3 regions of the Fictibacillus marinisediminis genome follow, and region 1 is predicted to be linked to each of the others. Evidence: riboswitches for the same ligand, from Rfam matches in the RefSeq annotation. Region 1 holds a riboswitch; each other region holds the start of a gene.

The links. Region 1 has a riboswitch for S-adenosylmethionine ahead of LCY76_RS05340 (homoserine dehydrogenase). Riboswitches for the same ligand answer to the same signal wherever they lie in the genome.
Region 2: another riboswitch for S-adenosylmethionine. It lies ahead of LCY76_RS17830 (YezD family protein); the one in region 1 lies ahead of LCY76_RS05340 (homoserine dehydrogenase).
Region 3: another riboswitch for S-adenosylmethionine. It lies ahead of LCY76_RS05970 (hypothetical protein); the one in region 1 lies ahead of LCY76_RS05340 (homoserine dehydrogenase).

What each region holds. Positions count from the first base shown of each region.
Region 1 is NZ_JAIWJX010000002.1:961,502-971,740, reverse strand. It holds gene LCY76_RS05365 (MFS transporter) at 1-744, shown strand, start outside; partial or broken gene LCY76_RS05360 (glutathione peroxidase) at 953-1,437, shown strand; gene yjcZ (sporulation protein YjcZ) at 1,634-1,858, shown strand; gene LCY76_RS05350 (hypothetical protein) at 1,836-1,985, shown strand; gene LCY76_RS05345 (endonuclease MutS2) at 2,020-3,978, opposite strand; gene LCY76_RS05340 (homoserine dehydrogenase) at 4,486-5,751, opposite strand; SAM riboswitch class I at 5,862-5,970, opposite strand; SAM riboswitch class I at 6,071-6,180, opposite strand; partial or broken gene LCY76_RS05335 (undecaprenyldiphospho-muramoylpentapeptide beta-N-acetylglucosaminyltransferase) at 6,306-7,375, shown strand; gene LCY76_RS05330 (HPr family phosphocarrier protein) at 7,606-7,854, opposite strand; gene LCY76_RS05325 (GNAT family N-acetyltransferase) at 8,014-8,481, opposite strand; gene LCY76_RS05320 (hypothetical protein) at 8,582-8,722, opposite strand; gene LCY76_RS05315 (ABC transporter substrate-binding protein) at 8,777-9,787, opposite strand; gene LCY76_RS05310 (ABC transporter permease) at 9,762-10,239, opposite strand, start outside.
Region 2 is NZ_JAIWJX010000002.1:3,339,348-3,349,586, reverse strand. It holds gene LCY76_RS24060 (L,D-transpeptidase) at 1-660, opposite strand; gene LCY76_RS17865 (acyl-CoA dehydrogenase family protein) at 1,108-2,259, shown strand; gene LCY76_RS17860 (hypothetical protein) at 2,397-2,618, shown strand; gene LCY76_RS17855 (metal-sensitive transcriptional regulator) at 2,749-3,090, shown strand; gene copZ (copper chaperone CopZ) at 3,115-3,321, shown strand; gene LCY76_RS17845 (heavy metal translocating P-type ATPase) at 3,409-5,826, shown strand; gene LCY76_RS17840 (hypothetical protein) at 5,839-6,690, shown strand; gene LCY76_RS17835 (sulfite exporter TauE/SafE family protein) at 6,758-7,660, opposite strand; SAM riboswitch class I at 7,885-7,995, shown strand; gene LCY76_RS17830 (YezD family protein) at 8,128-8,244, shown strand; gene LCY76_RS17825 (phosphoadenylyl-sulfate reductase) at 8,338-9,039, shown strand; gene sat (sulfate adenylyltransferase) at 9,067-10,215, shown strand; gene cysC (adenylyl-sulfate kinase) at 10,227-10,239, shown strand, end outside.
Region 3 is NZ_JAIWJX010000002.1:1,071,482-1,081,720, forward strand. It holds gene LCY76_RS05925 (NAD(P)H-hydrate dehydratase) at 1-1,038, shown strand, start outside; gene LCY76_RS05930 (APC family permease) at 1,379-2,992, shown strand; gene LCY76_RS05935 (nitroreductase family protein) at 3,170-3,793, shown strand; gene LCY76_RS05940 (winged helix-turn-helix transcriptional regulator) at 3,841-4,152, opposite strand; gene LCY76_RS05945 (M15 family metallopeptidase) at 4,273-5,214, opposite strand; gene LCY76_RS05950 (hypothetical protein) at 5,443-5,592, shown strand; gene LCY76_RS05955 (pyridoxamine 5'-phosphate oxidase family protein) at 5,759-6,394, shown strand; gene LCY76_RS05960 (DinB family protein) at 6,479-6,979, shown strand; gene LCY76_RS05965 (threonine synthase) at 7,155-8,363, shown strand; SAM riboswitch class I at 8,436-8,540, shown strand; gene LCY76_RS05970 (hypothetical protein) at 8,545-8,754, shown strand; gene LCY76_RS05980 (Fur-regulated basic protein FbpA) at 9,216-9,395, shown strand; gene LCY76_RS05985 (YhgE/Pip domain-containing protein) at 9,401-10,239, opposite strand, start outside.

The DNA.
Region 1 (10,239 bases):
ATTTTCGGCCCGGCTATCGGCGGTGTTTTTTCCAAGACGAGCTTGAACACACCGTTTTATCTTGCTGGAATTTCATCAATTATCACGTTTTTTCTCGTTCTTTTTGTATTGAAGGAATCACTGCCTAAAGAGCTGCGGACGAATGGACCGTCTGAACCTGGATCGAGATGGAAAGCTTTTACGGGGGCCGTATCCATTCTGTTCGTGCTTCAGCTGTTCATTTCCCTTTCGTTATCAGGACTTGAAGCGACTTTCGCTTATTTTGCTGCAAAAAAAGCTGGACTTGATACCAATCACCTTGGCTACATATTTATGATCATGGGGTTTGCAGGTGCTCTTGTTCAAGGAGGACTTGTCGGCAGACTGACCAAAAAATTCGGCGAAGGAAAAGTCATCCAGGCCGGCATTGTTATTTCTGCTGTCGGGTTTGGTTTGATCCTTCTAGTTCATAACTTTACGACGGCGGCCATCTATCTTTCTATTTTCGGGATTGGCAATGGTGTAATCCGCCCTAGTGTCTCTGCACTATTAACAAAAACCTCAACTTCAGGGCATGGCAGTGTAACCGGACTGCTCTCTTCCTTTGATTCGCTTGGACGGATCATCGGGCCTCCGCTTGGCGGCTGGCTGTTTTCTGTTGCAGCGGGACTACCGTATATCTCAGGAATCATATTGTCCGTCATCGCCCTCGTCCTTTATCAGTTTTATAGTGTGCGGGCAAAACTCTCAACATCCGCGGCATAAGAAGCATAAATGAATAGAAAAAGCGGCAAGGAGAATTCTCCCTGTCGCTTTTTTTGATTTTTTGGCGTGCCAGGCACTGCAATTACACAAGTGTCAAAAGGCGGTGCCTGGCACCGTACATGTAATGGTAAGCGTTTTATTTTTCTTTCTGAATAAAACCTACTACACTGAAGCTATATACTTTCGTTTATATAATAGGAGGGGCACAATGTCTGTTTATGAGTATCGAGCAAAGACGATCATGGGGAAGAAAAATCTCTCAGGGACTACGAAGGCAAGGTTTTAATCATTGCCAACACAGCGAGTGAATGCGGTTTCACTCCTCAATATAGGGAACTTCAGGCACTTTACGACCAGTACAAAGAACAAGGTCTTGAGATCCTTGGCTTCCCTTGTAACCAGTTTGCAGGCCAGGAACCTGGGAGTGAAGAAGAAATTCAGGAGTTTTGCGAATTGAATTATGGAGTGAAATTCCCCATGTTCGCAAAGGTTGATGTAAAAGGAGACAACATTCATCCTCTCTTTGCTTTCCTGACAAAAGAAGCGCCTGGCATTTTAGGCTCAAAGGTGGTCAAATGGAATTTCACAAAGTTTCTTGTTGATCGAAATGGAAACGTTGTATCCCGCCATTCTCCTCAGACATCACCCAAAGATATGAAAAAAGAAATTGAATCGCTGCTTGCACAGCAATAAAAAGTTTTTCCATAAAACGCACGCCCTGGAATACGGTCCAGAGCGTCGTTTTTTCTTTGCTCCAGGATTTAGGCTTGCCATCAAGGCATTCGTCCAGCCCGAGTGGCTGATCCTTCATATACTGTATCGAGGATGTTGGAATAGTATTTTGAAGGAGGAATTTAATATGTATGCAAACGCACCGATTAATGTACCGATGAATGCTCCGCTAAACGTTCCTGTTGCAGCTTCTTACGGGTACGGTTATGGCGGCGGATGTCACGGATATGGCGGTTACGGTTACGGCGGCTACGGCGGCTACGGTTACGGCGGCGGAAGAGGATTTGCGATTATTATCGTATTGTTTATCCTCTTGATCATCATCGGCTGTTCGTGCGGGATTGGCCATCTCGGTGGATGTGAATCCAGCAGCAGCTGCTAATTTTACTGCAGAACAAAAAGATCCAGGCGGAGGCGTCTGGATCTTTTTGTTTGGTTTTGGTTTTGGTTTTGGTTTTGGTTTTGGTTTTGGTTTTGGTGCCAGGCACCGTAATTACACACTTGTGTAATTGTGGTGCCTGGCACCAACCATTTTAGCAGCTTCTATTCTTCGTCTCTGTTGATCACCATTCCATCAACATGACGTTTGCTCAAGAGCCGGTCTTTTTTTCGGTTTTCCTTGGTTTCAAAAACAATATCCATATCATATCCCTCAGGATACAGCTCGGTTCTTGAAATATGGAGGGTGAGGCGAAGCTTATGGATCTTCACCTTTTCTCCTTGGACAATCACTTCGTATTCTCCTCTTTTATCTTCTTCCGAACAGATGATGCCCCCCGTTTTTAAACTGGATACATACACCCGATCCCCCACTTCGAACGTCCGGGCTTCCGGTTTTTCTTCCGTTTTCTTTTCTGCTTCTCGTATCTTGCGGTTTCTCCCTTCTTCTGCTTCTCTTCTTTTCCTTATCATTTGCGTTTGTGCTTCTACATGCAGTAAATCGAACATAGTGCTTTCTTTCTTTTCTGAAACCTCTTTGCTCGTTATTTGTTTTGCCCTTGTGATCAGCTTTTGTTCGAGACCCAGCTTCCACGCGATGGAAAAGGCCTGGCTTTCACCAGCTTCCCCAATCTTCAGCTCATAAAGCGGCTTTAGAGATTCGAGGTCAAAAGCCATCGATGCGTTCTCAAATCCTGGAGTAAGATAAGCAAACTCTTTAATCTCACTGTAATGGGTCGTGGCTAGAATGGAAGCGCCTCTCTCAAACAAGTCTTCAAGAATGGCTACAGCCAGCCCCATTCCCTCAGCAGGATCGGTTCCTGCACCAAGTTCATCGAGGATGACAAGCGTATCAGGACCGGCCTTCTGAAGGATGGAGATAATGTTCGTCATATGCGCCGAAAATGTGCTCAGCGACTGTTCAATGTTCTGATGGTCACCGATATCTGTCAGCACATCTGAATAGATTCCAAACTCGCTCCCCTTTCCTGCAGGAATATGAAGCCCCGACTGAACCATCAGCGTCAGCAGTCCTGCCGTTTTTATGGCTACCGTCTTTCCACCGGTATTCGGACCCGTAATAACGAGGGCTCCATAGTTTTCACCGAGTCGGAAATTCAAAGGAACAGCATGGCTTCCGAGCAGCGGATGCCTTCCTTCATGGATAATGGTCCGTTTTTCACGATTAAGTGAAACCTCCCTGCCATCAAGGGCGATGCTGTATTTGGCTTTGGCAAAAATAAAATCATAATGAAGCATCCCTTCAATATTAACTGAAATCTCATGTTTGCAGCCTGCAACCAGACCTGTTAATCTGCCCAGCACCCTTGCTGTTTCGATGTCTTCCTCTGCCTGCAGAAGCTGAAGCTCATCCTGCAGCTTGCGGACATCTTTCGGTTCAATAAAAACGGTGGATCCGCTGGAAGAGGAATCAATGATCTGCCCATCCATGCTCCGTTTAAATTTACTTTTTACAGGGATGGCATACCTTCCGTCTCTCACCGAAATCATTGGTTCCTGAAGCATATCCCGATAGGCCGGTGACTTTAGAATATGATCCAGCTTTGCTTTGATTTTTTCCTCACAGGCAAGCATCCTCTTTCTTACTTTTTCAAGCGGCTTACTGGCTCCGTCATCCACTCTTCCATTACGGATACAGCGCTGAATTTCAGATTTGAGGTCTTTCAGTTCAAACAGGGAGTAAGCATAAGCAGACACAGCGGGTGCAAGAAATTCTTTGTCTTTCATATACCGCTGCAAACGCTCTACGTTTTCTGCAAGCCCGTAAATAAGCTGCAGCTGTTCAGGACTTAAGAGAAGGCCTTTATCCGGAATCGTCATCACATGGTCGATCCCGTTCAAGTTCGCAATAGGAACGCTTGAAGACTTTCTAAGAATTGCTGCCGCTTCCGTCGTCTCTCTTAGCCAATTCTTAATGATTGTGATCTGTCCAGAGGGCATAAGCTCTAAAATTTTTCTTTTTGTACTCTCGTTTAATGCATACGCAGATAAGGTTTCTGTAATTTTATTAAATTCGAGCATGTTCATTGTATGGGTGTTCAATGGTAGTTGCCTCCTCATATTTTTTCGAATTATTAATCTATAAAACCTTCCGTACCCCCCTTTCCTGGGAACAGGGCCAGATCATGACAATAAAAAAAGGCAGAAATGGACCGCCGCCATTTCTGCCTGTAATCAATTTTCGTGTGGAAGGATACGCCTCTCCATACAGCTGTCCCCTGACTTATGGAAGCTGTAAAAAGCATAAAAAAATACGCCCAAAGAGCGCGGCATCGTTCGCTGCACAAAATACGTACACGAAAATGAAAATGTTGTATGCTGACCGCTGTTCTTAACTATTGGTGGCCGCAAAAAGACATCAAGAATACAACCGCTTCAAGCACGGCCTTTTTGCTCCAACTATCCAATTCGCTTAGTTAAGAACGTGAACGCTCATCCATACAACTCCCTTCCTTTTGTTACTTCCATCATATGTAAAATCCTTTCCATTGTCAACATGATGGGTAAAAAAATCCGCAGAGAGCCGACTCTCCACGGATATTCCTGTTTCTATTCGGCCACCGGCACCTTTTCTTTCTCTATCCCCTTACCGCTTTTTGACAGACGGACCGGATAGATGCTGATCACTGAAATGAACTCATCCTCCTGTTCCAGAGGGAGCGGCCCTTCATAAAGCAGGGCAGCAAGGGAAATAGGCTGAAAACGAAGAGAAGTCCGGTCTATAATGATTCCATGCTTTTCAATTGCTGAAATCCTTTCCTTTGTAAAATTAATTTTTTCACCGACGAGAAGGTAGGTATTCACCTCTTGTTCTTGTTTCTTAGGGCAGAGTTCCGATACAGCCGGTTTGTTTCTATATATTTCCCTAGTTTCATAGATCGATAATAAGTCTTCCACAATGGCACTTGCTGTTGCTTCTGCACCAGCTCCCGGCCCTTGCAAGGTCAAACAGCCGAGAAGGTCTGTCTGAATACGGATGGCATTGTCCACGCCTTCCACACCATACAGCGGATGATCGCTATCCACAAATACAGGCTGTACCTGGAGATCAAGTCTATCGTTTAAAAGGACGAGATGCTTCAGCCGAAGCCCCATCTGCTCAGCCAGTTGAATCTCCTCAAGAAGCACATTTCCAATCCCCTCCACCTGCACTTCTTCCCAGGATGGCTGCACGCCATAAATCCATTTGCTCAGCACCATCGCTTTGTAAAATGCGTCCAAGCCTTCGATGTCATTTGTCGGATCCGGCTCTGCATATCCTTTTTTCTGTGCCAGTTCCAGCGCTTTTTCAAACGAGGAACCTGTCGTTCTCATGTACGAAAGAATGAAGTTGGACGTTCCGTTTAAAATGGCTTCTACATGCTGAATCCGATTGATTCTTAAAAGTTCCCTCAATGTTCTCAAAATCGGTATTCCTCCGCCTACGCTCGCTTCATAGACAAAACGGACACCCTTTGCGGCAGCACGCTCTGTTAATTCTTCTCCATGCCGGGCGATCAAATCTTTATTCGCGGAAATCACATGGCATCCCGCTTCAAGTGATTGTATGATGTAAGACCGTGCAGGCTCGATTCCGCCAATCGCCTCAATGACCACATCAGGCACTTCTTCTCCGATCGCCTTCTCGAATTCGGACGTCAACGGTACCCCCTTTACGAAAGGCCTTGCTTTGGAAGAATCCTTAATCAAAATACTGGACAGCTTCAGACGATGACCCAGCAATTCTTCTAAAGCTCCTTTTCTATCCATGATGGATGTATATACACCGGATCCTACAGTCCCCAGACCCAGCAGTGCTATTTTTAATTCTTTCAATACAATCACTCCTTCTTCAAAAGTAAATTTCTTATTAGTGGATGAATGGTATCTGTATGATGGCAAAAGAAAAAACCTCTTCCTAAAGAAGAGGTCTGCAGTCCGGCCTCCTCTTATCATCCAGGGTTCTTTCCTGCAGGTAGTAGCACCTTTTCAAGTAGAATACTTGAAGGTTGCCGGGCTTCATCGGGCCTTTCCCTCCGCCACTCTGGATAAGAGTATTATCATGAGATTGAAACATGTTATGTAGCACTTTATTTTTTTAGTACAAAAAACCCCCTTATCACGAAGATAAGAGAGCTGTATGGTTCCGATCCGTCTCTTATCTCCCAAAGTTTTACCTTTGAAGGATTTAGCACCTTTTCAAGTAGAATACTTGAAGGTTGCCGGGCTTCATTGGGCCTTTCCCTCCGCCGCTCTTGATAAGCTTCATTAAATTAGTCTTACTCTATCACGGCAGACAGGAGAGCGTCAACCATTATTCAGATATTTCTGGAATCATTGCAGATTATTTTTGGTATGATAGAAACACATAAATAAAAGGGGTGGAAGGTTTGGGCAAGAAAATCGTATTCACCGGGGGAGGTTCCACCGGGCACGTCTCTGTTAACCTGGCGCTGATTCCTTTGTTCTTAAAAGAAGGCTGGGAAGTCAGCTATATCGGTTCCAAAGGAGGAATTGAACGGAAACTGACAGAAACCATCGAAGGCGTCCGCTATTACAGCATCTCTACTGGTAAACTAAGGCGCTATTTTGACTGGAACAATTTTAAAGATCCGTTCCGTGTCATGAAAGGAGCATTTGAAGCATTTCGGCTCATCAAGACCATAAAACCAGACGTAGTCTTTTCAAAGGGGGGTTCGTATCTGTTCCCGTAATCCTCGGCAGCCGGATGAACAAGGTGCCGATTGTATCCCATGAATCCGATCTTAGTCCAGGGCTTGCAAACCGTCTTTCACTTCCGTTCGCTAACAAAGTGTGTACAACGTTCCCTGAAACCGCTGATCATCTCCCAAGGGAAAAAGCGGTATACGCCGGTGCGGTTATCCGTAAGGAGCTGCATGAAGGGATCGCAGCCAAGGGGAGAGCTTTCTGTGGTTTGACTCCTGGTAAATCGATCATCTTGATCATGGGAGGAAGTCTTGGATCAAAAAAAATAAATGAGGCCGTAAGATTAAGCCTGGACGCTCTGCTTCCCCGCTTTCAAATCATTCATCTTTGCGGAAAAGGCCAGAAGGATTCTTCCACTCTGAAAAAAGGCTATATCCAGTTCGAATATGTATCGGATGAGCTCCCAGATATCCTTGCAGCAACGGATTTTGTCATTTCAAGAGCAGGCTCTAATTCTATCTTTGAGTTTTTGTCACTGAGAAAGCCAATGCTTCTCATTCCACTCTCTAAAGAAGCAAGCCGCGGAGACCAGATTGAAAATGCCCGATCATTTGAAAAACAAGGCTATTGCGAAGTTCTGTTTGAGGAAGACCTGAATGCTGAATCCCTTCTGCAAGGCATCGAGCAGCTTTATTCAAATCAGGAAGCCTATATCAGAAGAATGGAAGAAAGCCAGCTTAGTAATGCGTTAGACCAGCTGTTTTCCATCATTAATGAAGAAGCAAAAAGATGACTTTCCCCATTCCTCCTCTGAGATGGGGAAAAGCCAGGAGAGGAATAAGCCATAGATAAGCTTGGCCCAAATAATGCGGTGCAAGCTTATCTATTGTGCGTCGGGACAGAAAGCTGAAATGAATTTGTCAAATCGCTGAAATAAGGATTTATGTTCAAATTCGGCTCAATTATTTTCAAAAAATCCGAAATATGTTCAAAAATCATAGTTCGCCCGATTATTTCTTATGGTTATATTTTCCCAGCGCAGATCTGTCTCAGACCTTCCAATGCGTGCTGTTTATCCATGCCCTGGGCAGATATGCAGCATAGCCCGGCAATACCGCGAAGCTTGCTCATACTAAGCATGCTTTTGGCGTTCATCTGGCAGTTATCAAGTTCAAAATAGATCTGGCACTCTTCATATTCGTTCGCCTTAAGAACGAGCTTGTTAATTGTCGCAGAATCCATTTTTTCCTGCAAAAAGCAATATGTCTTCATTACCTTTCACTCCTATTCTTCTTCCCTGCCATTTTAATGTACTATCATTAAGCACATGTTAAGCTGGTTTAGCTTTTATGCACACCAATGAGGATATGCGTGCACACTCGCCTTTATGTGAGTAAGAATGAATTTAGGAAAAAAGACTTGATTAGCGGTTTAAAGAGATTTTTCAAGAATATGAAGAAGCTTTCCCTCGCTTTCCTTTACTTCTATTTCTGCAAAACCCATCCTGTACCAAAAAGAGAGCGCAGGGATATTCCCGCTAAGTACACCGAGACGCAAGTATTGTTTGTTATTTTTCTTTATCTCTTCTTCGCACGCAAGATAGATTTCCTTTGCGATCCCCTGTTTGTGGAAGGTGCTGTGTACCATTAAAAATCCGAGCCACGGTTTATGATCTTTCGGGTTGTTCAGAATGTACTCAACGATCGCAGCGTTGTTGCCATCCGCTTTAATCAAATAGCGTTGTCTCGGAGAGCCCTCCAATTCCTTTAATTCTTCCGTCACCTCTTCAAATGTCACTTCGCCGCGACCGTAAAACAGCTTATTGTAAAACGGATTGGTGTTCATGATCTCCAGTTCGTCCATAGCTTTGTCAGGACCGCTCTTCGCCCATGTCAGCACAACAGTTTCCCCCTTTTATCTGAATCCATCATAACCTGTATACTATCGTTCTTTCCAGATAAGAAAAAGCGCACCCATTGATTAGAGTGCGCCTTCCTTGCTATTTATTCTCTTTGATATTTTTTGCTTCAGCTATGTCTCCCTGATTGGCAATCGGATCGGCAAACGTTCCTTTTGGAATATCAACTTTCCCTTTTCGCTGTTCAGCGTTTTGCTTGCGGATTTTTTCACTGTTAGCCATAACGGCACCTCCTCTTTGGTTATTACCGTAACCATTTTCGAGGAGTCTATTCTTCTATTGCATAAAATTAATATAAGCGTTCCGTGGATCTTCCTTCTTTTTAATCATATCGGTTTCATAGAGCCAATCCGAAACGTTTTTCCATGAACGCTTGTCCTGATAGCCAAAAGGCTTCCTTCCGCTGTCCATTAAAGGCAGCAGGATCTGCAGGCTTTTCTTTTCTACGTTTTGATCCAGCGGGAATTCTTTGTTTTCATGCTTAAATAAGACATTCAGTGCCTGGTCAGGATGATTGTGTACATCCTTTTGGCCTTTTTCCAGCGCATGCCAAAACTTCTGGTAAAGCTTTCGGTTCTTTTTCAGTCCATCTTCACTGGAAACAAGAACGAGCTCATAATAATCAGGAACACCGTACTTTACAGGATCAATGGACCGTACAGGATGGCCCTCTTTATTCAAAAGGATCTGTTCATGGTTGATGTACCCTCCAGATATTCCATCAGCTTTGTGAGCCGCCATCGCGGGGATGATATCCCAGCCGACATCTGTCATCTTCACTTTTTCAGGATTGCCTCCATCATGTTTCACCATTGTTTTGACCATCGCTTCATTGATGGGAATAGAAGGATAGCCTACATTCTTCCCTTCCAGATCTTTGGGTGAACGAATTGAACTGTTTTTAGGAACCATCAAATGGTTTAATGGATGCCTGACCAGCGCTCCCAAAGAAACAACAGGAATATCTTCTGACCTGGAAAGAACGACCTGAGGCTGGTACGTTAATGCAAGATCGGTCCTGCCGGCAGCCACCAGTTTCAACGGATCGTTCGTTTCTGCTGGCATCTTCACATCAACCTGGATGCCTTCTTTCTTAAAATATCCTTTTTCGATGGCGTCATAAATGCCGGCATGTACTGCATTCGGATACCAATCGAGCATGATGCTCACTTTTTTAAAATCCCCTTTTCCTCCTTGATTGGCTGTGTCCCCTGAGGAACAAGCACTTAATAGGAGAAGCAGGCTCCCAAAGAAGAGCCAGCTACTTCGTTTTATCCATTTGTTCATGTTGTACATCCTCTCTGTTAGCTTTCCATTTAAACATTTGTTTTTCTGCGAGTGCAGCTGCTCCGAACAAACAGATCCCGAGCAATGACAATAGAAAAATAGCAGAAAATACTCCTTCTGCATTCAGGCTTCCCGACATCCTTCTGGAATAATAGCCAAGCCCCTCGCTGGCACCAAGCCATTCGCCGATCGTCGCTCCTACTACTGAAAATACAGCGGCGAGTTTTATCCCTGAAAAGAAAGCCGGAAGCGCCATTGGCAGCTGCACCTTTTTGAAGACCTGCCATCTCCGTGCTCCCATGGAACGCAGAAGATCCACATAATCTCGGTCATGATGGTTCAAACCATCATACGTGCTGACGACGATGGGAAAGAAGGCAATCAGCACGGTAACCGCCACTTTGCTCCAGATGCTGTAGCCGAACCAAAGGACAAAGATCGGAGACAGTGCA
Region 2 (10,239 bases), 2.4 Mb from region 1:
TTATTGTGCGGTTACGTAACCATATTGTCCAGCAATTACAGGGAACGATTTGGCTGTATTTGTAATAATGACGGTGGTTTGAAGAGTGATCTGATCAAAAAGCCACCTACCCTCTTCGTTATGCATTCTGATGCAGCCGGAAGAAATATGCTGGCCGATGGAGCTTTCATTGTTGTTACCGTGGATGGCATAGGAGAGTTGAGGGTTTACGGATAAGCCCATCCATCGGTCGCCGAGCGGATTTTTAGGATCGCCTCCAGCAATATGTTCTTTGTAATAGGGCCTGTTTTTAATCTTATTGGCAATTTTATAGATTCCCTGGGGAGTGGGGGTCGAAGATTTACCTGAAGCAATTGAAAATGTTTTTACAAGCGTCCCGTTTTTATAATAGGCGAGCTCATTGCTATGAAGGTTAATGATCAATAGCGGATAGGCAGAAGGGCTTTTTACCTCTTGGTTCGTTTCCTTATCTTGAGATGGTGTTGGGTTCACTGGTGGTTTTTGAATTTTTTCATGATTTTCTTTTTGCTCAACAGGAGGATACTTGGCTGAAGGATGAACGGATTTCGGCGAGCTAAAAGAGGAGTGCTGATAGAAATAATAAGAAAAAGCAAAAAGCCCAATGGCCAGAAATACAAGAATTCGGTATCTGAGTTTCACAGTTGATGTCCTTTCTATGAATGAAATAGAAGAATTGGATGATAAATAAAAAAATCCATCCTATTTCATTAGACGTCATCAGGCACGGAATGGTCTCTGTCCGAAATAAAAATGAGCAAAGCGCCTAAGAACAAAGCATGAAAGTTGCGAAGTGTACATAAACGAAGTAGGGTAAATATAATAAAACAGAGTTTTTCTGGGAGAGAAAAGCCGGTATAGACGTAATGTCCAGCTCCAGCGCCCAGGGCTGAAAACATGGTTCGTGTTTTCAGCAAAGGTCCTCTTAGGACGAATTATGGACCACAATTTGTCTTTGGTCGCTTCACTCTTACTCCTCAACACAAAAAGCGTGTTGCTGTGTAAGAGTTCCAGCGCTTTTCGGACCTTAACGGGCCGCTTGCGCTTTTCTTATAAACTATACTATAAAAAGGCAGTTGGTGAGACAAAATGGAATTTATCCATACTGAATTTCAGGCTCGCTGGATGAAGAAATTACATGAGCTTAGTGAGAGATTTGCAGAGCGCGCTCCCGAACATGACCAGCAAGGCACTTTTCCATTTGAGAATTTCAAGGAATTGGGAGAAGCCGGTTACTTATCCTTGACCGTCCCTAAAGAATACGGAGGCCAGGAGATCAGCCTTTATGACTATATCCTGTTTCAGGAACAGATTGCCCGCGGAGATGGTTCTACGGCATTATCAATAGGATGGCATCTTGGTGTGGTTATGGACTTGTCTGAGCGAAAACCATGGGATCCTACAGTCTTTGAGAAACTCTGCAAACGCATTGTGCATTCTCGGAGTTTGATCAACCGTGCTTCTACTGAACCGGCAACAGGAAGTCCGACTCGAGGCGGGAAACCTCAGACGATTGCCGAACAAAAAGGGGATCAATGGATCTTAAACGGAAGAAAGTCCTTTACTTCCATGGCTCCTGCTCTTGACTATTCCATTGTGTCAGCTTCGGTCAAAGATTCAGACCAAGTATCTTCATTTCTCGTGTCACATAAACTTCCTGGTGTTTCCATTGAAGATAAATGGAATACACTGGGCATGCGGGGAACTCGGAGCGATGACCTGGTTTTAAAAGATGTGGCCGTTGAAAGGGATGATCTTGTAGAAACGGCCGATCAGGAGAATAATCAGCAGCTTCCAAAAGCCTGGCTGCTTCACATCCCGGCATGTTATATCGGAATCGCCAGAGCTGCCCGCGATTATGCGGTTTCCTTTGCAAAAGACTATAGACCTAACAGCTTGAAAGGACCGATAAGTGAAGTTCCTGAAGTGCAAAGAAAAATTGGATTGATGGATTTGGAGCTGTTAAAAGCAAGACAGCTCATGTACGGAGTCATTGAACAATGGGAAAAGTATCCGGAAAAACGCCAGTCACTCGGCAGTGCGCTGGCTGCGGTGAAATATGCAGCGACAAACAGTGCAAACGAGGTGGTGGATTTGGCCATGAGGATTGTTGGAGCACACAGTCTGTTTCAGGATAATCCCCTGCAAAGATACTATCGAGATGTGCGGGCAGGCCTTCATAACCCTCCGATGGATGACGCTGTTATTTCCATGTTTGCACGAAATGCCTTGAATGACTGATTAACAGGAAAGGGAGATCAAAGTTGAGATCTTCCTTTTTTGTTTTGGAAAATATTGTTTGGCCTTCAAGAAAGGATAATGACAATAAAGCGCAGAATATGTTGTATACAGGAACATCTTGAAAAGGGGTGGACAGGATGGAACGCAGTTCTGCAAATCAGGCGGCAAATCTCATTGGTGATTCAGCGGTACAAATGCTGCACAGTAATGGGCTTTTAGTGGTCAGTGAAGAGGAATGGTCAACTCTTCAGCAGGAAATGAATACCTCAGAGCTTGAGATCAGAAGATTGAAAAAGGAATTGCTTCGATATGCAAGAAAAATCGCAACCTGGAAAACCTTTGGTAAATCGTGCAGCTAAGGTAAGATGACTCTTTTTTTGGACTTTTTGCTGAAATAAGAGTATACATACAAAAAACGGGGAAGAGTAAATGAGAGATTATTTTACTCTGTTCTTCACCCCTTTACATAGGGTAGGGGGGTATGGTAATATGAAGGAGAAAAGGAGGCTGGTTGATTTGGAAATACAAGAACATGAATCGCATTGTTCAACAGAAAGAAAGAGCCACCATTCTGATAAAATGAAAAGCAATCTGGTGACCCGTTTAAATCGTATTGAAGGACAGATTCGGGGTGTAAAGGGTATGATCGAACGTGATACGTACTGTGATGATGTTCTGACCCAATTATCAGCCATTCAGTCAGCGCTAAATAGTGTCGGAAAACTGCTTCTTGAAGGACATATGAGAAGCTGTGTTGTTGAAAGAATTCAGGAGGGCGAGCTGGAAGTGATCGATGAGCTCTTGGTTACTGTGAAGAAATTAATGAAATAAATCATACGCCAGGGAGGTATAATGATGGAGAAAATCATGCTGAATGTAAAGGGAATGTCTTGCGGACATTGCGTCAATGCTGTAGAAGGAAGCGTAGGGAAATTAAACGGTGTTCATCATGTTAAAGTACAGCTGGAGGAAGGCACCGTTGAGGTAGAGTTTGATTCCAGCAAAGTTAATCTTGAAGAAATTAAAGAAACCATTGATGACCAAGGATACGATATTGCTTAATTGAAAGGACCAAAATGGACCGTGCTTAAACAGCACGTTCTCTTTTGGAAATAAATATACCCTGTTGGGGTATTGGAGGGTATTCTTATGAGTGATAAATCAAAAGAAACGAGTATCCCGATTTCAGGCATGACGTGCGCAGCCTGTGCATTGAGAATTGAAAAAGGCCTTAAAAAAATGGAGGGTGTTTCTGATGCAAATGTGAATTTTGCTCTGGAAAAATCAACAGTGGTTTATGATCCTGAATTAGCAGGGCCGAAAGATTTTCATCAGAAAATCAAAGATCTCGGCTATGATATTGCGGGAGATAAAGTGGAATTCAATATAAGCGGAATGACCTGTTCTGCTTGTGCTGCTCGAATTGAAAAAGGGGTAAAGAAACTGAATGGCGTACTGGATGCGAATGTGAACTTAGCGCTGGAAACAGCAACGGTCAGTTACCAGCCTTCTGAGATATCTGTTTCTGAAATGATTAAAAAAGTAGAAGACCTTGGATATGGGGCAAGTTTGAAAGAGACAGACGGAAATAAGACTGCAGATCTCAGAGAAGAGGAAATTCAGAACCAAACCGGCAAGTTCCTGTTTTCACTTATTCTTTCTTTGCCACTTTTATGGGCCATGGCCAGTCATTTTTCGTTCACTTCCTTTATCTATCTGCCTGATATGTTCATGAATCCATGGGTGCAGCTCGCATTGGCCACGCCCGTTCAATTGATTGTCGGGAAACAATTTTATACGGGTGCATATAAAGCACTGAAAAATAAAAGTGCAAATATGGATGTACTCGTTGCATTGGGCACATCAGCTGCTTATTTTTACAGCCTTTATTTGACCATACAGGCAGCAGCCAATGGCAATAACATGCCTGAACTCTACTTTGAGACTTCGGCTGTCCTCATCACTCTGATTTTACTCGGTAAATTGTTTGAAGCGAGGGCAAAAGGAAGATCTTCTGAGGCTATAAAAAAACTGATGGGACTTCAGGCAAAAACAGCGCTTGTAATCCGTAATGGAGAAGAGCTGGAACTGCCATTGGAAGAAGTTGTAGCAGGAGATGTTGTTTCAGTCAAACCGGGTGAAAAAATCCCAGTTGACGGAGAGGTTGTTGAAGGCTATTCTGCTGTCGATGAATCCATGCTGACAGGGGAAAGTGTCCCGGTTGATAAAGCATCAGGAGACACGGTCATTGGAGCAACGATCAATCGTAATGGTTTTTTGAAAATCAAGGCAACGAAGGTTGGAAGAGATACAGCGTTGTCCCAAATCATTAAAGTGGTGGAGGAAGCACAGGGCTCAAAAGCACCGATCCAGCGCTTAGCAGACAGGATTTCTGGGATTTTTGTTCCGATTGTCATCGGTTTGGCCATTGTAACCTTTCTCATTTGGTTTTTCTGGCTTGTACCCGGAGACTTTTCAGGAGCTCTTGAAAAGCTGATCGCCGTTCTTGTCATTGCCTGCCCATGTGCGCTCGGTCTGGCAACCCCGACATCGATCATGGCCGGATCGGGACGTTCAGCTGAGTTCGGCATTCTTTTCAAAGGCGGGGAGCATCTAGAAAATACACACCTGATTGATACCATTATTTTAGATAAAACAGGAACAGTCACGAACGGAAGACCGGTTTTAACAGATATATTGCCTGCTTCAGGGCTTTCCGAGCAGAAGCTGTTAGTTCTTGCTGGTAGCGCTGAGAAAAATTCAGAACATCCTCTCGCCCAGGCGATTGTTGAGGGAATGACGGAACGCGACCTCATGCCTCTTTCCTCCAGCAGATTTGAAGCCATACCCGGACACGGTATCCAGGCTATGGTCGATGGAAAAAGAGTACTGATAGGTTCAAGAAAGCTGTTGAATGATTATGATATACCACTGCAGGCTATTCTTGAAAAGATGGAAGAGCTGGAAGAGCAGGGCAAGACGGTGATGCTCGCAGCTATAGATGGAGAGTACAGCGGGATGGTGGCGGTTGCCGATACGATTAAAGAAACATCCAAGGAAGCCATCAGCCGTTTAAAAGCGATGAACATTGATGTATGGATGATTACCGGAGACAACACAAGGACCGCAAAAGCGATTGCCGATCAGGCTGGCATCGAGCAGACTATTGCAGAAGTGCTGCCAGAAGGAAAGGCTGAAGAAGTGAAAAAACTTCAGCAAAAAGGAAGAAAAACGGCGATGGTAGGTGACGGTATAAATGACGCACCAGCACTTGCAGCAGCTGACATCGGGATGGCAATTGGAACAGGCGCGGATATTGCGATGGAAGCAGCTGATATTACCTTGATCCGCGGTGATCTGAACAGTATTGCTGACGCTATTTTTATGAGCAAGCGCACGATACGGAACATTAAACAAAATCTTTTTTGGGCGTTTGCTTATAATGCACTTGGCATCCCGATCGCTGCCAGCGGGTTTTTGGCTCCGTGGCTCGCAGGAGCCGCTATGGCATTCAGCTCGGTATCGGTTGTATTGAACGCGCTTAGGCTCCAAAAAATTAAACTGTAGAGGTGAGTTTTGATGAAAAGCAAAATCATCCGCAACTGGGTGCTGTCTGCTGTTGGTATCCTCATTCTGATTATGGCTGGCTATGCTGTTTATGACGTTTTAGAAGGCAAGGACGGGAAGAGGGAGCAGGCCGGCCATCAAGATGGTCATTCAGAAATGTCTGGCATGGACCATGGTAATAAACATGAAGAACATGATGGACATGGTTCTGGTGATTTGGCCAAAAGTGAGGTTAAGCCTTCCGTCAGCTACAAGGATGGTGTCATTTCGATTCAGTTAAAAGATCAAAAAGGCAAGCCTGTCGATGAGCTGGAGTTCAATCATGAAAAGCTGATGCACTTCATTTTGGTCAGCGAAGATTTAAAACAATACAATCACCTTCATCCTCAAAAGACCGGTAAAGGCTCGTTTGAAGTAAAGCACAGACTGCAGCCTGGAACCTACAAAGCATTTGTAGACATCAAGCCCAAAAATAAAGCTTATGCCGTTGCCCCGTTGAAAATTGAAGCGGGTAGCCATGGAAACCATACTCACCAGCCAGAGTTAAAGGCAGATACCACTTTTTCAAAAACAGTTGATGGACACAAGGTATCAATGACGCCAAAAGAATTTCAAGCTGGACAGCCTGTTACGCTGCAATTTAGCATGGGTGATGCAAAACCTGAACCTTATCTTGGAGCACGTGGCCATGTTGTGGTCTTAGATCATACAGGAGAAAAATATGTCCACGTTCATCCTTCCACTCCTGAAGATACAAAATTTGAGACGGAATTTGAGGAACCTGGACTTTATAAATTATGGGCGGAGTTTAAGATCAATGGGAAAGTGACCACCTATCCGTTCATTATTGAAGTGAAGAAATAGCAGAATACAATAAAAGCTGACTCATCTGAGTCAGCTTTTATTGGTATAAATTATTGTTTGTGATGTGTCAGTGGAGATTAGTGCTTTCAGTTTGTGGTCCTGCTGAGAAAGAATGTTTTTTATTTTTTCTAATGCTGAAGAAAATTGCCGCCAGCCAAACGACGACCAGCACGGTATAGACCGATTGCAGTGCAGTACCGGAGATTCCAGCGGACTGCAAAAGCGTCCGGGCGTTCGTTACAATAATCAATCCTCCAACAACCACACCTAAAATATGTGAAGGGATAATGCGGACGAGCCATGCGGCGATCGGTGCTGCGATTAATCCTCCCGCCATGAGGGCGATAACCCACATCCAGTTGACCTGCTCCCATCCGAGAGAGATGAGGAAACCGAGTGTAGCAGAAACGGCAACAGCAAATTCGCTCGTATCCACGGAACCGATAACCTTTCTTGTTGTTGTGCCGTTTTTGGCTAACAGGACAGGTGTGGCTACCGGTCCCCAGCCTCCTCCTCCGGTGGCATCCAAAAAGCCTGCAACAAGTCCGAGCGGGATGAGCTGCTTGCGGCTGAACGCTTTTTCATGATCAGCAGGCTTGGTGTTCTTTTTAAATAAAAATCGGTACAGAATAAAGAAACCAAGGAACAGCAGGAAAAAGGAAATATACGGTTTTACTGCGTCGCCAGGAAGATTGGATAAAAAGCAGGCACCGGTAAATGCCCCAATGGATCCCGGAATAATGAGACGAAAGATAATTTTACGGTCAACATTACCGAACCTGATGTGTGATGCACCTGAGGCGGCTGTCGTAACAACCTCTGCAAAGTGAACCGAAGCCGAAGCAACCGCCGGAGCGATCCCAAAGGCCAGCAGCAGGGAAGTCGAAGTCAGTCCGTAAGCCATACCGAGAGACCCGTCAATCAGTTGTGCAACGAGTCCAATCAGGGCCAGGATGATCAGTTTTTTCATTTTACTCCTCCTAACAAATAAAAGGCCCTTAACAGTAAAGTTAAGAGCCTTCGGTTTTTCCGATCAGCAGTGTATCTCTTTTCGAATTTAGTATCTACTATATTCAATGGAACGAAAGTCTGTCAATAAAATTTTCGGATATTTCAATAAATATTTTTTAATCCGATAAGAATAATAGGGTTTTCGAAAGCATAAATGTGTGTTATTATTTAAAAAAATAAAAAAACTTATCCAGAGCGGTGAAGGGAACTGGCCCGATGAAACCCGGCAACCTGCATTTTTTTTGCAAGGTGCTAACTCCAGCAGAATGTTTATTACATTTTGGAAGATAAGGTAATATGTTTACCTCGTCAGTCTTTCCGAAATGGAAAGGTTTTTTTATTGCCATTTTAATTCCTAAAAAAAACCGAACAAAACATATTAAACGAGGAGGTTCTGATGTGGTAAACGGTAAAAGCCAGGAAGAAATTTTTGAACAGTTAAAAGAAATGCTGAACAGTATCAAGTATGGGTCCATCACGTTAATTGTTCAGGATGGAAAGCTGATTCAGCTGGAAAAAAACGAAAAGGTACGTTTTAAATAAATATTCGCTGACTAGAAAACTAGAGGCGGTTTTAACATAGCAGGATGGCTGCTTATGGTTAAAGCTGCCTTTTTTATTGGAGGGGTGGTTAACATGCTCAAGTTTGACACATGGAAAGAACAGGAGTTTACGTTTCCGGAAGACAGTGAAACGAAGGGATCACTCGAAGTACTGAAATGGGCGTATGAGCAATATGGAGATGCACTGGTTTATGCTTGCAGCTTCGGTATAGAAGGCAGTGTCCTGGTGGATCTTGTATCCAGGGTCAAACCAGATGCAAGAGTCGTTTTCCTGGATACAGGCCTTCACTTCAAGGAAACGTACGAGGTGATCGAAAAGGCGAAAAAAAGATATCCAGAAATGAAGATTGAGATGAAGAAGCCTTCGCTGTCCTTGTTGGAACAGGCGGAAAAGCATGGCAGCGAGTTATGGAAAAGAGAACCGAACCTCTGCTGTTATATACGAAAGGTAGCCCCTCTCGAGGAAACACTGGACGGAGCACCGGCATGGCTGTCAGGTCTCCGGAGGGAGCAGTCGGCAGGGAGGAGCAATGTTCAGTACGTCAATAAGGATGAACGTTTTAAATCCGTGAAAATCTGTCCGCTGATCCATTGGACATGGAAGGAAATTTGGAGATACGCCTACAAGCAGAATCTGCCCTACAATCCGCTTCACGATCAGGGGTATCCGAGCATCGGCTGCGAGCCGTGCACGCTTCCGGCTGACGGGTCGGGTGATTCCCGCTCAGGACGCTGGTCAGGGCAAGGGAAAACAGAGTGTGGACTTCACGAATAATAAAGTAAAATTACAGGAGGAATTAACATGACATCAATTTTGCCGCATGGAGGAAAGCTGATAAACCGTTATGAACCAAATCTGCCAACGGACCACATTCAAAAGGAAGTGGAACTGGATGCTACATCCTTAAGTGATCTTGAACTGATCGGTGTAGGAGCCTACAGCCCAATTACCGGTTTTCTAAATGAAGAAGACTATCAATCTGTCGTTGATTCTCTACGTCTTGCTGATGGAACGGTTTGGAGCATTCCAATCGTCCTTCCAGTTCATGAAAAACAAGCCAGGACGCTATCAGCAGGAGATCAGGCGAGGCTCGTATTTGAGGGTGTAACGTACGGAGTCATCGAGGTGGAAGACCTTTACCGCCCGGACATTAAGCATGAAGCAGAGCAGGTCTACCAAACGGCAGATACTGCACACCCTGGGGTTAAAAAACTTCTGGAACGCCCTTCTTACTATGTCGGAGGATCAATCACTCTCGTAAAGAGGCCAGAAAAACAGAGGTTTACTGAATATCGTCTGGATCCAGCTGAAACCCGCCAAGTCTTCAGAGACAGGGGATGGAATACAGTTGTAGGTTTCCAGACAAGAAATCCTGTGCATAGAGCACACGAATACATTCAAAAAACAGCCCTTGAAACCGTAGATGGACTGTTCCTGAACCCGCTTGTTGGAGAAACGAAATCCGATGATATTCCCGCTGATGTGAGGATGGAAAGCTATGAAATCCTGCTTGAAAACTATTATCCGCAAGACCGGGTATTCTTGGCCGTATTTCCGGCAGCGATGAGATATGCAGGACCGAGGGAAGCCATTTTTCATGCGATGGTCCGCAAAAACTTCGGATGCACACACTTTATCGTTGGAAGGGATCATGCAGGTGTGGGTAATTATTATGGGACGTATGATGCACAAAAAATCTTTTCCAGGTTTACTCCGGAAGAACTAGGCATTACACTGATGTTCTTTGAACATAGCTTCTATTGTACAAAGTGCGAAGGAATGGCTTCATCGAAAACATGTCCTCACAGCAAAGAGGATCATGTGATTTTGTCAGGCACTAAAGTGAGGGAACTGCTGAGAAATGGAGAGCTTCCGCCAGCCACCTTCAGCCGCAAAGAAGTCGTAGAAGTACTGATCAAAGGTCTGAAAGAAAAAACAGTAACCGCATAAGGAGGAACATGATGAGCCAAATAC
Region 3 (10,239 bases), 110 kb from region 1:
GTCAGATGGGCAAATTCGCAGCAAGCACTGAAAATAGCGGTGGATCTCCCTTCAGGTGTCTCTGCAGATCATGGCGAAACAGATGAAGCCTTTCAAGCAGAATTTACTTTTTGCCTGCATGGCTTTAAACCCTCTGCGTTTTTTGAAGGAAGTACTGATTTCTTTGGTGTCACCAGAGTGTTATCAATCGGTTTGCCTCAGCAATCCAAATGGCAAGTTTGGACAGAAGAAAATGTGCGGTCAACGTTTCATAAGAGGTTTGCCGGTGCACATAAAGGAACGTTTGGAACGGGCCTTCTTCTTGCAGGATCTGATGAGATGCCAGGAAGTGCGCTGCTGGCTGGAAAAGGCGCATTAAAAAGCGGCATTGGAAAATTGACTATAGGAACGAGCCGTTTTGTCTCAGGGATCCTGGCTGGGCAGCTGCCAGAAGCGATGTACAAGCATGACGGACTAGAGGCTGTGGGAGAGGGCGATGTACCAAAAGGGATAAAGGCCTGCGCGATCGGACCAGGGCTGGCGGATGCTGGAAAAACCGACATGGCATTACAGCACTTAATGAACACGGATCTGCATCTGGTCATAGATGCAGGAGCACTAAAAAAACGAACGTACCCGAAGCGAAAAGGATTAGTGATCCTAACCCCGCATCCAGGTGAATTCAGCAGAATGACAGGCGTACCAGCCAGTGACATACAAAAAAACAGATTTCAGTATGCTCTTGCCTATGCACAGGAACAGAACGCAATCGTTATTTTGAAAGGAAGATATACGGTGCTGGCCTTTCCTGACGGCAGCCTTATCGTCAATCCGACAGGCAACGCCGGACTGGCTAAAGGGGGAACAGGTGACACGCTTACCGGAATGCTTCTGGCTTTCGTTTCCTCAGAAAAAGACGTAAAGCCGGCTGTTGCCAATGCAGTTTATTTTCATGGAGCAAGTGCTGATTTATGGGAACAGACAAATGCTGAGCGAGGATTGCTCGCCAGTGATGTAAGTGAACACCTGCCGCTGGTCATGAAATCATTTGAGCAATAAATCCGTAATTAGACAAAGTTTCCAACTTAACATAGATAAAAGTTTATTACAAATAAAAAGTCAGACGTTCAAGTTAGGAAGAAAAGGCACGAAAGTAACTAATGGGCAGCGATTTAAGGAATGGTTTTTAATTTTGGCAATGCTATTCGGGTGAACTATCTTCTGACAGCTAAAAGCTTGCAGCAGATAGGTGGATTAGCAAGCATATAGATTAAAAATATGTTTCATAAACCGCAAATACGGATAATTATATGTATTATTTGTCAAAATACGTCGAAAAATAATTAGGATAAGGAGTGCAGAGTACAAAGGAATTTGGAAATTTTGAAGGAGGAAGTTCATGTCAGATCAAGGACCATTTAAAAAAACGATATCATTATTAGATCTAATACTCATCGGACTAGGAGCCATATTTGGATCAGCTTGGCTGTTTGCAGTAAGTAATGTTGCTTCCAAAGCAGGGCCGATCGGAAGTATTTCCTGGATTATCGGAGGAGTCATCATTCTGCTTATCGGGCTTGTCTATGCTGAACTGGGTGCAGCCCTTCCGCGTACAGGGGGGATTTTAAGGTATCCGGTGTATTCGCATGGACCGCTGGTAGGATATCTCATATCCTTTATTACTATCGTTGCTTACACAAGCTTGATTTCAATAGAAGTAACTGCTGTCAGACAGTATATCGCTTACTGGTTTCCAGGGCTTACGAAAGCGGGGTCTGACTCGCCGACGATCGCCGGCTGGCTCGTACAGTTCGGTTTGCTTTGTCTGTTTTTCCTGTTGAACTACTGGAGTGTTAAAACATTTACAAAATCGAACATTATCATTTCGATCTTTAAATATTTTGTCCCGCTCACCATTATCACCGTGTTAGCCTTCCATTTTAAATCCGGAAACTTCTCGGTTGAAGGATTCGCTCCATTTGGTTTCCAAGGTGTCCAGGCCGCAATATCCACAGGCGGTGTTATGTTTGCCTATCTAGGGCTGCATCCGATCGTATCTGTTGCAGGTGAAGTAAAGAATCCTCAGCGGAACATTCCAATCGCACTCATTGTGTGTATCGTTCTCGCCGCAGTGATTTATAGTCTTCTGCAGGTTCTGTTTATTGGTGCTATTCCTACAGATGTGCTTGGTGGAGGCTGGCAAAAGATACAGCAAGAATTCGCCCTGCCGTTTAAAGATATAGCAGTCGCTCTGGGACTAGGATGGCTTGCGACCATCGTTGTGCTTGATGCCGTCATTTCACCCGGCGGAAATGGAAATATCTTCATGAACACAACATCCCGTTTAGTGTACGCATGGAGCCGTACAGGAACACTGTTTAATGTATTCTCAAGAGTACATGAAAAAACAGGAATCCCTCGGCCGTCATTATGGCTGTCCTTCGTGCTGTCCGTGTTCTGGACACTGCCGTTTCCATCTTGGAACGCGCTCGTAAATGTGTGTTCAGTTGCCTTGATCCTTTCCTATGCAATCGCTCCGATTTCTTCGGCGGCCTTCCGCTTAAACGCGAAGGATCTTCATAAGCCATTTACTCTTAAAGGGATGAGTATTATTGCTCCTCTCTCCTTTATTTTCGCGACCTATATCGTCTATTGGTCCGGATGGAAGACGATTTCATGGTTGATCGGTTCACAGCTTCTGATGTTCGTCATCTACCTGCTCTTTTCGAAGTATGTACCGAAGAAGGATGTCAGTCTTGCACAGCAATTGAAATCATCATGGTGGCTAGTTGCCTACTATGTGATGATGCTTATCATTTCGTATATCGGTTCCTTTGGAGGCGGAATAGGTGTGTTGAGTAATCCATTGGATCTCATAATCATTGCTATCGGCTCTCTGTTGATTTATTTCTGGGCCAAACATTCCGGGCTGCCAAAAGCCATTATTGATAATGATGATGAGGATCTTAAAGAACAAGAAGAAAGCATAAAGGAAAATCCTGTTTCAACGTAATAAACAAATCAACTATAAATAAAGAGTCTCTCCCAAACGGGGGGAGGCTCTTTATCATATAGGTTATGGAAGTTGACACCCTTGAGAAAAAGAAGTATATTACTTATTGTTTTTTTATTTTGTGCAAAATTTAATTTCAGGCAATAAAATATATGGAATTTAAATGGAGGTTATCTTATGTCAACCAGAGATTTTACAGATGTTATCAATGAACGTCACTCAGTAAGGAAATATGATCCTTCTGCAGAACTGTCAGCAGAAGAAATTACAGAACTCCTTGAGGACGCAGCTAAAGCACCATCTTCTTGGAACCTTCAGCACTGGAAGTTTCTTGTGTTCCATGATCAGCAAGCAAAAGAGCAGCTTCTTCCGATTGCTTATAATCAGGAACAAGTAGTGCAAGCATCAGCAGTTGTTGCCATTCTTGGTGATTTAGAAGCTGACCAAAATGCTGACAGAGTTTATCAGGATGCCGTTGATGGCGGATTTATGACAGAGGAAATTAAAACAGCACTTGTTAGCCAAATTAAAGATGCTTATGCAACACGTCCGGAAATGGCTCGTGATGAGGCCATCCGCAATGCCTCACTTGCATCCATGCAGCTTATGCTTACAGCAAAAGCAAAAGAACTTGATACGTGTGCAATGGGTGGATTCAATGCCGATGAACTCGTAAAAGCGTTTGGCATTCCGGAAAGGTATCTTCCCGTTATGCTGATATCTGTAGGAAAGGCAGCTAAAACAGCTCATCAGACTGCCCGATTCCCGATCCAAGAAGCGATTGTATGGAACAAATTTTAATTTATGTAATGTAAAAAAGCAGCTCTCACATGTGAGAGCTGCTTTTTTTAGGCTTCAAGCCAGTTTTGAGACCAATTTTCCACTTCTCTCATGATCGGCTGGAACGCCAATCCTTTTTCAGTAAGGGAATACTCTATGCGTACAGGGGTCTCTGGAATAACCACCCGTTTTACTAAACCATGCTGTTCAAGGTCTTTTAATCTCTCAGAAAGAATCCTGCCGCTCACTCCGATGGCTGATTCAATGGCACAAAAACGGTGAGGGCCGGATAGAAGCAGATAAATAATCATGCCCGTCCATCGCTGGCTCAAGAGATTCATTGTTTTTTCGAACCTGGGACAAAGTTTGGACGTGTTCATTATGTACCTTCACCTCGCTAATTTTAGTATAACACAAGATGATTTTTATTAATATAATTACTTTTAGTAAGTGTTGATAAACAAAAAAAGTACCAGCCAGGCGGCTAGGTACTTTTAAATTTATTTTCCATTAGAGACGGGCACGGCATTAAAGTATTCTTCCAGTGTTTCTCCTTTGCCCATGATCTTTTGTGCAACAGATTTTCCTACAAAACGGATGTGCCAAGGCTCGTACTTATACCCGGTAATGGAGTCCTTTCCTTCGGGATAGCGAATAATAAAGCCGAACTCTGAAACATGTTTAGCAAGCCATTTTGATTCTTGTGTGCCGCCAAAACAATCTTGGGCAGGACACTTTCCGCCGTCTCCAGCAACATCAATCGCCAATCCTGTTTCATGTTCACTTGTTCCAGGAAGTGCGCTGTATGTTCTTGCTTTTTCATAGCCATCGCGTTTGGCATAATTATTGAACAGCGTTGTTTGTGTAGCATGCGAACGGTATGCTGAAACTCCGGTCAAGTGGATTCCTTCTTTTTCCGCGGCAGCAAACATGGTTTCAAGCGCATCAGCAGCAGCCTTGCGCATCATGCGTTTCTCGGTCTTTTCACTGAAAATAAACGGTACATCAGGATAAACAAGGTCTGCCGGCTTGTAGTTTTCAGGCAGTTTAGAACGTTTGTTTACTAGAACGGGAATACTTTCTGGATGGGCTACAACAGAGACACTGTCGTCCTTTTGAGCTGGCGGTTTTGGCTTTTTATTCTGATCCTGCGAAGGCTCGCCCGGTTCATTTTTTTTCTTATCCTGATCTTTTTTCGGTTCAGGATCCTGGCTTACATTGCCGTTATTGTTCTTGTTTTCGCCGTTCTTTTTGTTTTCATCAGAAGGTGTGTTTTTATCTTCATTTTTTTTCGTCGGTTCATTCTTTTTATGTGCCTCATGTTCATGTTTTTCCGTTTTGTGAGACGTATTATCTTTTTGGGTTTGATCATCATTGGAACAGCCGGCAAAAAGAGCCAGACTTAATGCAAATGCAACTCCTGAAACTAACCTTTTCTTCATATGTAAAACTTCCTTTCAAAATTGCGTTGTTGATTCCGACTTCTAATTATAACTGAAGTTTCCCTGTGAAACAAAGGATGAAACTGAATATTATATGAACATATCATAGTACAATGAACAAATACGTTAAACATTCATAAAATAAAATATTAAAAAAATTAGATAAATAGGTTTCAGGCTTGTAAGTGCCGGGTATAGATTTAGAAAACTGGTAAGGAGGGATGGACAATGGATATGAATCAAGTTGCGCAGCCTATTTCGAAGCCCATGACCCAGTCCGTTCTGAAGCAGCCGCTATTGCTGGCAGCAGGAACATCTAAAAAACCAGACGAAGATCGAAAACCAGAGTATGAATTAACGTTTTTGAATCCAAACTGATTTTACTAGGAGATTGTGCTAATGTTGAACTAAGAAGCCTGGACTCATATGAGCGGAGTTCAGGCTATTTATTTTGTTTTCATCCTTTAAGCTCTGGTTCTCTAATTAAACACAAGGTATGATGGAACTATATTCCATGCATGTGTTTGGAGGCGATATAATGAGCATGAAATGGCAAAAGATTATAGACACTGAAGAAGAATTTGAGAAATTGCGTTCTCTTTGTGGAACACCCAGTATACGGGCTGAGAACAAAGTAATCTCATATCTTGACCAGCATTGCCGGGAATTTATCGGAATTTCTCCTTTTTTGACGCTGGCTACATGTGATTCGGAAGGCAGATCCGATGTTTCACCAAGGGGAGATGTCCCGGGATTCGTTACCGTGCTAGACGAACATCACCTATTTATCCCTGAACGTCTTGGCAACAAAAGAATGGATTCTGCACAAAATATCTTAACAAACCCGGGCGTAGGTTTGTTATTTATGATTCCGGGCCTGGGGGAAACGCTAAGAGTGAACGGAAAAGCCTTTATCTGCCGTGACAAAGAGCTTCTGGAATTAAGTGCTGTCAATGGCAAACTACCCTTGTTTGGAATCGTAGTGAAGGCTGAGGAATGCTACTTGCATTGTGCCAAAGCGTTTATCCGCTCCAGGCTTTGGTGTCCGGAATCATGGGAGCCGAAAGAATCGCTGCCATCTGCGGCTAAAATGATGGCAGCTCATATGAATATTCCCAATATGAGTACTGAGCAGGTAGAAGAGGGCTTGCAAGAAGGATACAGAGACCGGCTTTATTAAAAAAGGCTGTTTTCGTAACCATTGTTCTTCTTAGAAGTGGTTGATTACTCCTGAAACGGATCCGCCAAATGGGAGGCTATAGATATGAACCAGAATGAAGAAATCAGAAGGCAGCTGTTAGAAACGGTAAGCGGTCTAAGCGATGATCAGTTAAACGAACCGGAAGAGAAGGACAGATGGTCGATCATGCAGACGCTGCATCATCTATATCTCATGGAAAAATCGATCGCCATCATCATATCAAACCGTTTAAAAAGTAAAATAACGGTATCTGCAGAACTGAAACCGATTGAAATGACGGTGGACCGCAGCAGAAAAGTAGAGGCTCCTGTTTTTGTTGTTCCTACGAAACGGTATCTGACTCTGAAGAAAATAAAAGAAAAATTGGAAGAATCACGAAATGAGCTGAATAAGGTAGCAAACAGCAATGATCAAGAGGCTTTGGAACAGAAATCCTACCCTCACCCGGTGTTTGGCCCGATGCCATTAAAACAATGGATTCCTTTCGTGGGGTATCATGAAAAGAGACATCTGGCTCAAATTGAAGAAATTAAGGAAAAGGTTCTTTCCAGACAATTAAGCTAGACATCAACGGGAAGTTATACCTTAGTTGACTTATCAGAATACCTGCATTAAAATTTAACACAATAGAATAAATTGCTGATCAGAAAACTGAAGGCACCGCTATGCATGTTATTCCTTATGCACAGCGGTGCCTTTTTGCTGTCCTTTTCTGGTGAGGGAATATTGGAGGTATGTTATGTCTTTCAGCTATGTCAGCCATCTTGAATGTCCAAAGTGCGGCAGCATCTATGCTCATCACAAACCTAATCAATTGTGCCAGTGCGGTTCCCCCCTTCTCGTAAACTATGATTTAGAGGAACTGAAAAATGAGAATGAAATTATTAATAAAGAGAGGAATGGTCTTTGGAGGTACCATAAGCTTCTTCCTGTTATAGACCCAGATCATGTGGTATCACTGGGAGAGGGGATGACTCCTTTATTATCCATGCCTGCTCTCGGTGAGAAGCTTGGAATTGCAAATCTGCTCATGAAAGATGAGGGCATGATACCTACCGGGTCTTTTAAGGCCAGGGGAGCGGCAGTCGGCGTTTCAAAAGCCAGAGAGCTCGGTATTACCCGGCTTGCCATGCCGACCAATGGCAACGCAGGAGCCGCCTGGTCACTCTATTGTGCAAGGGCCGGCATAAAGCCGTACATCGTTATGCCAGTGGATGCCCCAGTCATTACGAGAAAAGAAGTGGCGATTTCAGGTGCAGAGCTTTTTCTTGTGAACGGCCTGATCAGTGATGCCGGAAAAATTGTCGCGTCCCTTGTGAAGGAAGAAGGTTTCTATGATGCTTCCACTTTAAAAGAACCTTACCGGATTGAAGGCAAGAAAACGATGGGGTATGAAATTTTAGAACAATGCGGAAGCGAGCCGCCTGATGTTATTTTATATCCAACTGGCGGAGGAGTGGGGCTGATTGGCATATATAAAGCATTGAAAGAATTCAGGGAACTGGGCTTATTTAAAGGAAGCAGACTGCCGCGTTTAGTAGCTGTCCAGGCTGAAGGATGTGCACCGATCGTAAAAGCATGGGAAGAACACAAGAGTGAATCGGAGTTCTGGGAAAATTCTGAGACAGCTGCTTTTGGTATCAATGTTCCAAAAGCAATCGGAGATTTCCTTGTCCTTGAAGCACTTTATGAAACGAATGGATGCGCCGTTGCCGTTTCAGAAGATGAAATTAGCTTTACTCAGCGCCAAACTGCAGAGCTTGAAGGAAGTTTTATTTGTCCGGAAGGCGCGGCTGTGTTTGCCGCCGCAAAACGATTGAGGGAAAATGGCTGGATCAAAGCAGATGAAAAGGTGATATGCCTAAATACTGGGCAGGGGATCAAATACCCTGATTCGGTTTCTGTAGATCCTCCTGTATTAGAGCCTGGAGAAATCATTCGAAAATAAAATGAGTTTTTGTCTTGACAATAAGATGGAAATCCCTATAATTGAATTCAATAGAATACATTTACCTTATATTTCTTATTTAGAGAGGTGGAGGGACTGGCCCTTTGAAGCCTCGGCAGCGGACTTAATTATGAGTACTGTGCCAATTCCACAAGCAAAACGCTTGAATGATAAGAAGAGTATGGCTTATGATGGCGATTCAACCTCTTCTTGTGCTTATTTGCTTCCGCAAGAAGAGGTTTTTATTTATGTAAAAAACCAACTAATTCACTGCGAAATATCAGGATTGCTGATTGGTCAACCAAAGGCGCTTCGTCATGAAAATGACGGCGTTTATTTTTTTGTTAAAGGCTCTTTCCTAAAAGATTGTTGCTTTGGAAACATTTTGTAAAGAACCCTTCATTATAGTTGATTGGAGTGCAAGGTGCGAGACTCCTGCGGGGGAAGCGGGACAGGTGAGACCCACAGGCGGATGCGCCGAGGAGGCTCAGCGCACGCCCCGCGGAAAGCAAGCATGCTGAAACGAAAATCAACCACTCCCAAGAGCAACAAAGGTTACGAAAACAGCCTTGTTAAAAGCTTTGTTTGTAAACGTAGTTGTTTTTTTGTGGAGTGTGATTGAACCGTCTTTTGAAAAGCAGAAGGATATAACCAAGCTTATTCCCATCTGCTTTTCAGGCGTTTCATTTGTTTCACAAATCAGCAGGCTCTTATCATCGCCAGCTATCACACACACCTTACTGTATAAAAAAGACTTGAAGGTCTCTTTCAAGCATCAGTATTCGATGCACAAAAGGAAAGAAAATCAACAATGTGTTTTTAAATAAGTCTTGTAAAAAAGGAGGGATTGTTTTGGAAAATCAACTAAGAAGAGCTGTGGAAAGCAAACGAAATCAGCTGATCAATAAACTCATCAATATGGGCATTTATAAGAAAGATGAGCTTCATTTATTTCAGCTGACACTCTCTGATCTTGAAGAGGAGTATGCAAAGGCAGCAGGCGGAAAGAACAGCCTTCGGCAGGCTAAATAAACCACTCATTGAAGTATTCTTGCTTTTTTCGCACCTGCTCCCCTTCTATTCTGTATTCGCTGCAACGGTTTTCTTAAAAACAGGGCAGCAATAAGAAAGACAGCGGGGAAAAGCAGCAAATGATACAAGTCAGACAGTACAACTTCTCTAATCATTCCCCCGGTTGCTTCCCGCAGTAAACTGACTCCATACGTAAACGGCATATAAGGATTAAGCTTTTGAAAGAAGGAAGAGGTCATTGTCACAGGAAATGTTCCGCCTGAACTTGAAAACTGCAGAACGAGAAAAATAACCGCCAGGCCTTTACCCACATTTCCAAAAATGGAAACGAGCGTATACGTTAGAATGACAAAGACGATGCTCAGGAACATGGCAAATAAAACAAACCATGTTTTGTCCACAATGTAGGAATGGATAATGAACCGGTCACCAAGAGATACGACAAGCCCCTGCAGCATGCCGATCGTTGCAAATGTCATCAGTCTCCCAAAGTAAAAAGAAAGCGGGGAAACCTCTCCTTTACTTGGAACTTCACCAACTTTAAGAGAAGAGATGAGCAGCATTCCTCCCACCCAAAGCGCCAGTAAGGTGTAAAAGGGAGTCATGGCGGAGCCATAATTAGGAATCGGAAAAATTTTATTCTCCTTCAACGTGATAGGAGATGCCAGAAAATCACTTTCCTTTTGAGCATCGTTCTTTAATGCTTTAATAATATCTCTTAGATTATTGCTGCGTTCAAAATCCCTGATTTTGTCGGCCGTACGTGTGATGGATTTCTCCATGGCGGGCAAGTCTTTTTCTGCAAATATAGCGGCCTTGTGGATGGCTTGTTCTATTTGGGGAA